Regions from separate parts of the Halobacillus sp. B29 genome, predicted to be linked through region 2. Evidence: riboswitches for the same ligand, from Rfam matches in the RefSeq annotation. Region 2 holds a riboswitch; the other holds the start of a gene.
The links. A riboswitch is a leader RNA that binds a small molecule or an ion and turns the genes downstream of it on or off. The one in region 2 is predicted to bind lysine.

Region 1: it holds a riboswitch for lysine, as region 2 does, so the genes downstream of both, dapA (4-hydroxy-tetrahydrodipicolinate synthase) here and ACTWP7_RS10175 (Na+/H+ antiporter NhaC family protein) in region 2, are expected to answer to the same signal.

What each region holds. Positions count from the first base shown of each region.
Region 1 is NZ_JBQQCM010000007.1:176,155-180,587, reverse strand. It holds gene ACTWP7_RS11110 (sensor histidine kinase) at 1-78, shown strand, start outside; gene ACTWP7_RS11105 (response regulator transcription factor) at 75-674, shown strand; gene ACTWP7_RS11100 (SurA N-terminal domain-containing protein) at 735-1,556, opposite strand; lysine riboswitch at 1,948-2,126, shown strand; gene dapA (4-hydroxy-tetrahydrodipicolinate synthase) at 2,246-3,139, shown strand; gene ACTWP7_RS11090 (hypothetical protein) at 3,187-4,089, opposite strand; gene ACTWP7_RS11085 (LysM peptidoglycan-binding domain-containing protein) at 4,294-4,433, shown strand, end outside.
Region 2 is NZ_JBQQCM010000006.1:228,148-232,580, forward strand. It holds gene ACTWP7_RS10165 (bifunctional metallophosphatase/5'-nucleotidase) at 1-728, shown strand, start outside; gene yunB (sporulation protein YunB) at 832-1,608, shown strand; lysine riboswitch at 1,663-1,852, shown strand; gene ACTWP7_RS10175 (Na+/H+ antiporter NhaC family protein) at 1,987-3,540, shown strand; gene ACTWP7_RS10180 (sodium-dependent transporter) at 3,763-4,433, shown strand, end outside.

The sequences.
Region 1 (4,433 bases), on a different contig from region 2:
TACTCGTCCCATGGCACCACTCTGCGTCTGCATGTTCCGAATATTATCAAGCAGTCTAATAAGGAGGAGTCAGTATGATCCGAATTGTCATTGCAGAAGATCAGCGTATGTTACTTGGGGCGCTTGGAGCTTTACTTGATTTAGAGGACGGGATGGAAGTAGCAGGTAAAGCCAGTAATGGAGAAGAAGCGTGCAAACTGGTGCGCGAACTTAAGCCGGACATCTGCCTGATGGATATTGAAATGCCGGTGAAAGATGGCCTGACGGCAGCGGAAGAGCTGGCAGACGAACCGTGCAAAATCATCATTCTTACAACGTTCGCACGCCCCGGTTATTTTGAACGGGCAAGAAAGGCCGGCGTCAGTGGATACTTACTTAAAGACAGCCCAAGTGAAGATCTTGCGGAAGCAATACGCAAGATTATCGACGGTCAGCGTATTTTCTCCCCTGAGCTGGTGGATCTCGCCTATACAGAGCAGGATCCGCTCACGGAAAGAGAACGCCAGGTGATTAAGTTAATGGCTGAGGGAAAGAACACCAAAGACATCTCGAAAGAATTATATATTACTCCGGGTACGGTACGAAATTACGTGTCCGTCATCTTGGATAAGCTTGAGGTTTCCAACCGGATTGAAGCCATCTCACGCTTCAAGGAAAGAGGATGGTTCAAGTAAGTTAAAAAAATCCATTAAAAAACCAGGTCCCGCGGGAAAGGACCTGGTTTTTTTAATGAATTATAGATTAACTGTAACGTCTGCATCTTCACGAAGCTTCTCTACAAGAGCTTGATATGCTTGGGATTCTTTTTGCTGAGTCAACTGCTGTTTAAGCGTTGGCTTAGCTTCTTCATAGGACGGAAGCTGCTGTTCACTTCCGGATTCTTCTTGCTGAGCTTTCGCATCGTCATACGCTTGTTTAATCTCTTCTTCTGTAGGTTCAAGATCGCCGTTTTCTTCAGCTAGTAACTTGTCTACTTTGACCTGAGTCTGAAGCTGGGATCTAACCTCTTCTTCACTCATACCCTGCTGTTCTTCAATCGTGGAGAAGAACTGTTCTTTAGATTCTACCCCTTGATTGGATTCGACCACTTCGGTAATTCGTTCATTGACTTCTTCTTCCGTTGCTTCAAGTCCGCGGTCATTGGCTTCCTGTACAAGAAGCTCCTGTCCAACTAAACCTTCTGCCGTCTGCTTCTTCAACTGTTCTTGATCAACTTCCTGGCCAGACATTTGAGACTGCATGGCAGCTTGCTGGAACTGGCTTTCGTACGTGCGGGTAAATTCTTCTTTTGGAATTTCTTCGCCGTTGACGGTAGCTACTACTTCAGGCACGCCTTCTAAGTCAGGTTCTGGCATTTGAGGCTGCTCAGAATTTTCGCCCTCTTGGCTGCTGCCTTCGCCTTCCTGGCTGCTTTCACTGTTCTCAGAAGATTCTTCCTGTTGAGCTTCTTCATTGTTACTGTCTCCACCTGATCCTTCATCGTTACCGCATGCTGTTAATAACGCTATGAATAAAGCAAGTGATAAGCTTAATAACCATTTCTTATTCAATGTCATTCCCCTTTCGAATACCTAATGCTTGTCATTGTAACACGTGCCCGCCTACTGTACATCCATCACATTCTCGTGTGTATGCCCATTGTAACATCTGTAATATACCTATGCCCTGTCACAAAGCCTTCGATACCACACCAGTCATCCCGTAATTCTAAATGTGGAATTTTTGTGTAAAAATTTTTTACAGCCAAAATTACTCGTCCTCTTCAGTTTTGCCAAACTGTATAGGAATCTTTCACCTTTTGCGAAATAAATGAGATAATAAATGGATAGTAACTCTCCCTAACTATAACAACTTACATTAAATACCACAAAATATAAACCTTGAATTTTCAAATAAATTATGATACGTTACAAGGAACTAAATATTTTCTTATTTCAATTCTATTGAAGTAAGGATAGAGGTGCAAATTCCAAGAGTACGCATGTGAAGGAGAATGAGATCCTGTGAAACATGAGGAAAGGGGTTTTTGCCGAAGCTGACGGAATCTCATATTCCCGATGCTGGTTCTGATGCTTAAGAGGTGCAGAACTGTCATATAGGAGACTATATGGAGGGCTATCTTAATGCAGGAACGGATATCAAAGTTCTAAGCAGCAGCGAACCCTCGTTGCTGCTTTTTTGTGCTTTACTGCTGCAGAGCCCTCAAACCTCGAACGTATAAAAAACTAAGTAAAGGTGTGAGGTTATGAACTTTGGTCAAGTACTAACAGCTATGGTAACTCCGTTTGATTCAGAAGGAAATATTGATTTTGATGCGACCCGCTCCCTGGTTAATCACTTAATCTCCAACGGCTCTGATGGTTTAGTGATCGCAGGCACAACAGGAGAATCTCCAACGTTAACGTCAGAGGAAAAAGTAAGCCTGTATAAATTTGTCGTGGAAGTCGTGAGTGGCAGAGTTCCAGTTATTGCGGGAACGGGTTCCAACAATACAAGAGCTTCCATTCAATTAACTAAACAAGCAGAAGAAGCAGGCGTTGACGCGATTATGCTTGTGACCCCTTATTATAATAAACCAACCCAAGAGGGCATGTATCAGCATTTTACGACGATTGCCAAAGCTACTTCCCTGCCAATCATGCTCTATAATATCCCAGGACGCAGTGTCGTGAATATGACGCCTGAAACGATCGTCCGCCTATCTCAAATTGAGAACATTGTATCGGTAAAAGAAGCGAGCGGTGATTTAGACGCAGCTTCTGAAATTATCAGTCGTACACCGGATGAATTCACGGTTTACAGCGGCGAAGACTCCAATACCCTTCCGTTTGTATCCATTGGCGGTACTGGAATTGTGTCCGTATCAGCCCATGTGATTGGAAATGAAATGCAGGCCATGATACAAGCCTATCGAAACGGGAACGGCAGCTATGCATCAGCTATGCACCGTACCCTTCTTCCCGTCATGCATGCCATTTTCTCTGCCCCTAGTCCTTCTCCGGTTAAAGCCGCTTTGAACCGAAAAGGCATAGAAGTCGGCGGCGTTCGTTTGCCGCTGCTTCCCTTAACAGAAGAAGAAGCCAATGAGATTGAAACGATTCTGGCTTCTGTTCAGCAAAGAGAACATGCATATAGCTAGTTATATAAAAAATCCCTGTGCTCGTCTAATCGAGCACAGGGATTTTTTTATAATAAGTTCTGATAATTCGTCTGGATGAATTGAATGAGTGTGCCAAGTGTCTGACCTTTAAATTGATCAGGTACAGAGTTCCCATCCGGATCGGCATAATAAAGCGCTCCTACTTCCTCATTGTACCTGTACCCCAATTTTTTAAGCTGGTTCTGCAGTTCCTCAGGCAGCTGTTCCAAATCAGTTTGAGCTGTAAAATAGTCGGTTGGATAGATCCACACATCTACATCCGTTAACCCTGTTTGAACGACAAATAAGTCCTGATCATATTGGGATATCCACTGGTCTTTTGAAAATAAAGAGACGCCTGAACCTTCAAGCGAGGAAATGCCATCCAGGTTTATTCCGAAAATCTGATTGAGTACTCTTCGAATTTCAGGGCCATCGATCTTTTTACCATAAGACGCTAAGTATAAATCCAGTACTTCTAATTTGGATAGTGACGGAATGTCTTCTTCATCTAACCATTTGGGCAGCGATTCTTTCACCCCTTGGATAATTTCGTCCGGATACGTTTGATTTCCCGCTCCCAGCTCAGATATTCGCTCGAGGTCAATCGAATAAATCTGGTTAACGATTCTCGGAATTTCCTTTGCGTCCACTTTTTTGCCATAGGAAGCAAGGTAGCGATCCATGACCTCCACTTTACTCATTTTTTCAATGAGTGAAATCGCTTCGTCGTACCTGAGCGGGCCTTTCATTTCTCGCCTTAGGGTTTTAAATACCTCTCGTACAATCTCCTTCGAGTACTTCAGTTCATCATTTTCCGTCTGATAGAGTTCGTGTTTTAAACTTTTAGCCTGAACCGTAGTCGATGGTAAGGAAAGAGTGGTACCAGACAACATCACAATGGCGGTAACGACCATTATTCTCTTTAAAGCCTGTTGAAACTTTTTCATTATTCACCCTCCTGCACGTTTATTTCGGAATTAATGACAAATCCTCTTTATTGATATCGGCATACTTAAGGTCATCATAAGCTGAATACGTGAAGACGATCAAATTTTAATTGGAAAAATTTAAAATTTTACGTTTAGATTACAGAGAAAACCGAAACACAATAAATGTAACACTTTTGAAATATTTTCAAGGAGGGGTCCTGTATGAAAAAAACTAAATATCTTGCGCCGTTATTAGCAGCGGGAATGACGTTTGGGGTTGGTGCCGGCAGTGCATCAGCAGAGAATTCAACGGTGACCTTTGAACGAGGAGACACGCTTTGGAGTATAGCCCAGGAATACAG
Region 2 (4,433 bases):
GAAAACACGGTACTCATCTGGGAGAAATTATATTGGAATGGGATACTGAACAAAAGAAATTAATGAAAAAAGAAGCCTATGCGATTCCAACTGAGAATTTGCGTAAAGATGAGAAAGTCATACAGGATGTACAGGTGATGAGGGAAAGGGCCATAGACCTTTTACAAACTCCTATAACAAAGTTAACTAAGCCTTTGTATATAGGTTGGTTTCAAGAGACTTCTTTAATGTCCAGGCTTACCATCGAACTTCAGAATTGGACAAATTCAGACGTGGCGATGCTGAATGCGGGTATTTTATTAGATCATTTAGGAGAAGGGGAAGTGACTTATCAAGATGTGCACAGGATCTGTCCTCACCCCATGAACCCCTGTAAAGTAGAATTGAAAGGGGATGAACTACTGGAAGTCATTCGGGTAGCTCATACAAGAAAGTTAACGGAGATCCGCTTGAAAGGATTTGGCTTTCGTGGAGAAGTGATTGGGAAGATGGTTTTTGCCGGCGTGGAAATTGAAACGAAAGAATCGCAGGACGGTGAAGAACGTGTAGTACGCGTAACAAAAAATGGCGTTCCTATTGATCAGGATAAGTCCTATACTCTTTCAACCGCTGATACATTTACGTTCGGCAGGCTGTTTCCTGAAATTGCTTATGCACCCAATAAGGCTTATTATATGCCTGAGTTACTCCGTGATTTACTATCGGAAGCGCTAAAAACATATGAATAAAAGGTTTTCCTAAAGATTGGTATCCAAAGTCCAAAGATATCATTAATTCTATGCCTAAACCTCTTCTGTACTACATATAGTTAGTTCAGGAGGGGTTGTTTTAATGGGGAAAAGTAAAGTTACAAATGGGCCCTCGATTGGGAAAAGAATCGTTTTGACTTTTATGTTTTTTTTACTATTCACCGCTTTGAGCCTCTGGCTAATCAACCGGGGTATTACTCCGGCACTCATTGGTATAGCTGAAACAAAAACCCAACAACTTGCAAGAGATGCAATCAATGAAGCCGTTAATAAACAAATAGCGGAAGACCTACAATTTAATGACTTAGTTAAAATGGAAAAAGATGATAAAGGAAATATCGTTTATATGGGCTGGAATTCAGTTGTGGTGAACAGGGTGCTGAGAAACACAACATACCGGGTTCAAAACTTCCTTAAAAGAATGGAACTAAACGAATTACCAATGGAGGATACAACACTTGAGCCTGATATTGATCCTAATATGACTCAGGAGGAACTAGGCGAACAGCCCGCAACACTAATTGAAATTCCAGTCGGACAGGCGACGAACAATTCGCTTCTCGCTAACCTGGGACCTAAAGTACCGGTTCAATTACGTGTGATTGGGGACGTACAGTCAAACTTTCAAAGTGAAATTACAGAGTATGGTATTAATGCAGCATTATTTCAATTATCTATTCATATTGAGGTAAACGTAAGGATTGTGATTCCTTTCTCCACTGAAACAACAACCGTCGCTACAGATATTCCTATAGACACAGCTACTATCTTAGGAGAAGTTCCTGACTTCTATGGTGGTGAGGGAGAAGCTCCAGACAAATCACCATCTTTTTCCTTTCCAATGGATGCCTTGCAATAATGTAACTATACTGATAGAATTGCATGGAAATAAATATGCGTGACCTTATCAGATCGGTGAGGTAGAGGTGCAGACGTCATTAGTAATCAATGGGAGCCAGGCAAGCTAGGATCATTGAGGAAAGGGATGAGTTTCTGCCGAAGTGTACGATAGTGTTGTCAGACTATCCTATGCTGGTGTATATCTGAAGAAGAGACACACTGTCATGCATGCTCTTTTGGGTGCATGGGGCGCTACTGATCGAAATGGAGGATAATCAAGTTGCTACAGGCAATGATAGGTTATTTTCTACTATCATTGTCTTTTTTTATTCCTCATTTTTTTAGGCAGTAGCCTTCCTACTCCCGTTTACATCAATAGCTTTACGGAGGGAATATCATGGAAGGAACGATTTATTCATTAATCCCGGCATTATTAATGCTGGTCCTTGTGTTGGTAACAAGAAGAGTGATTTTATCACTGGGGATAGGGATTATTATCGGAGCATTTATGCTTACGGGGTTTGATCTCAAAGAAGGTTTTGTATTAATCTGGTCGTTATTTTCGACTATTTTCGTGAGTGAAGGAGCTCTCAATACAGGGAACCTGTATCTGTTATCATTCTTATTTTTATTAGGTATCACTACAGCCTTTATGACAGCCTCAGGGGGAAGTAAGGCCTTTGGGAAATGGGCTGTTGAAAAAATTCGCACACGTAAAGGGGCAAAACTGCTTCCGGCTGTTTTAGGGGTTATCATTTTTATTGATGACTACTTTAACGCGTTAGCTGTTGGTCAGGTGGCCAGACCTGTAACAGACCGTTATAAAATATCAAGGGCTAAGCTTGCCTATTACATTGATTCTACATCTGCTCCCATTACCGTTATTTCTCCGATATCGAGCTGGGGAGCTTATATCATCGGCACGATCGGAAGTATTTTAGCAGCTAATGAAATTTCTAATTATCAGGCATTGGAAGCATTTATCCTAATGATTCCTGCCAATTACTATGTGTTCGCTGCGCTGCTTCTTGTCTTTCTCACTATCTTCTTGAAGCTAGACATTGGGGCTATGCGGACGCATGAGAAAAGAGCTTTAGATACTGGTCAGCTAACTAATCCTGATGGAGATGTTCCAGGGGATTTAAACGATGAGTTTAAGCAGCACAACAACGGCAAAATTGCTCATCTAATTCTACCCATTGGAGCGCTTATAGCGGGGACAGTGGCGGCTATGGTTATCACAGGTATTCGAAACACGGATGGGGCCGTGGATCTGCTCGCGATTTTCGCAAATACCAATGTGAATATTTCCTTATTTATAGGAGGACTGGCAGCCGTGGTTACAGCAGGTGTTTTATACGCAGGACAGGCTAGACCGAAGTCGGGAACACCGCTTGTCTTCTGGGAAGGAATTAAAGCCATGCTGCCCGCTATTTATATATTAGTATTTGCCTGGATGATTGGAGATATTATCAGTCAGTTGCAAACAGGTGAATATTTAGCTCAGCAGTTCCGCCAGGCGGATATTAATGTTGCTTATCTGCCCTTGCTTATTTTTATCATTTCTGGATTCATGGCACTTTCCACGGGGACTTCCTGGGGAACATTTGGAATTATGCTTCCGATAGCGGGGGAAATAGCGGCTGTTACGGAGCCGGCTATGATACTGCCTGCTCTATCAGCTGTACTGGCTGGTTCTGTGTTTGGAGACCATTGTTCGCCTATTTCAGATACAACCATATTATCTTCTACGGGGGCAGGTGCAAACCATATTGACCACGTACTCACCCAGCTTCCTTATGCAGGCATTGCTGCGGTAGCGGCCTCCATTGGATATATCCTACTTGGCTTAACTGGGCAAGTATGGATTCCATTGTTAGCAACTCTCGCTGTTGTGGTAATTATAGGTATATTGATTCATTCCTTTACTTCCTCAGTCGAGAAGAAATAAATGCTAAACTTATCCTAAGGATAGAGACTTTTCTAAGTCTCTATCCTTTTTTTGTTATTTTTGTTAAATTCTAAATATTTTAAAATAACTTTGACAACCCCTAAACGGATGGTTATAATTTAAGCAGAAATAATCAGAAAAAAATAAAAATTTCGAAACACCCCCTCATCCCTGATTTAGGGTAACATGAGGGGTTATATAAATAAAAAGGAGGCCTTTCACATGGAAAATCGTGCACAATGGGGGACGCGAGTGGGTTTCCTGCTAGCTGCTATGGGGTCAGCTATCGGGCTTGGTAACATTTGGCGTTTTCCTGCCACTGCGTACGACAGCGGCGGAGGAGCATTTATCGTACCTTATCTATTTGCTTTACTTACAGCAGGTATTCCGCTTTTAATCATGGAATATACTATCGGTCATAAATACCGTGGGTCTGCACCAAAGTCTTTTGGGAGAATTAAAAAAGGCTTTGAATGGCTGGGATGGTGGCAAGTTGCCATATCCTTTGTTATTTCTACTTATTATGCCGTTATTATTGCCTGGGCAATTATGTATGCTTTTTATTCTTTCAACTTAACTTGGGGCGATGATCCAACAGCATTTTTCGTAGGAGATTTTCTAGAGCTGGCCGATGCGGGGGCGATTGGCGGACTTGTTCCCAAGGTACTGCTGCCGTTGCTTGCCGTTTGGGTTATTACGTTAGGGTTTTTAGCACGAGGAGTTAAGAAAGGGATTGAAGTAGCTAATAAAATCTTCATTCCGCTCCTTGTCGTCTTATTCTTAATTATAGTCGTCAGAGCAGTGACGCTTGAAGGAGCTGCTGATGGTCTTTCGGCATTCTTTACGCCTGAATGGAACCGTATTGCAGATCCTAACGTATGGGTGGCAGCCTA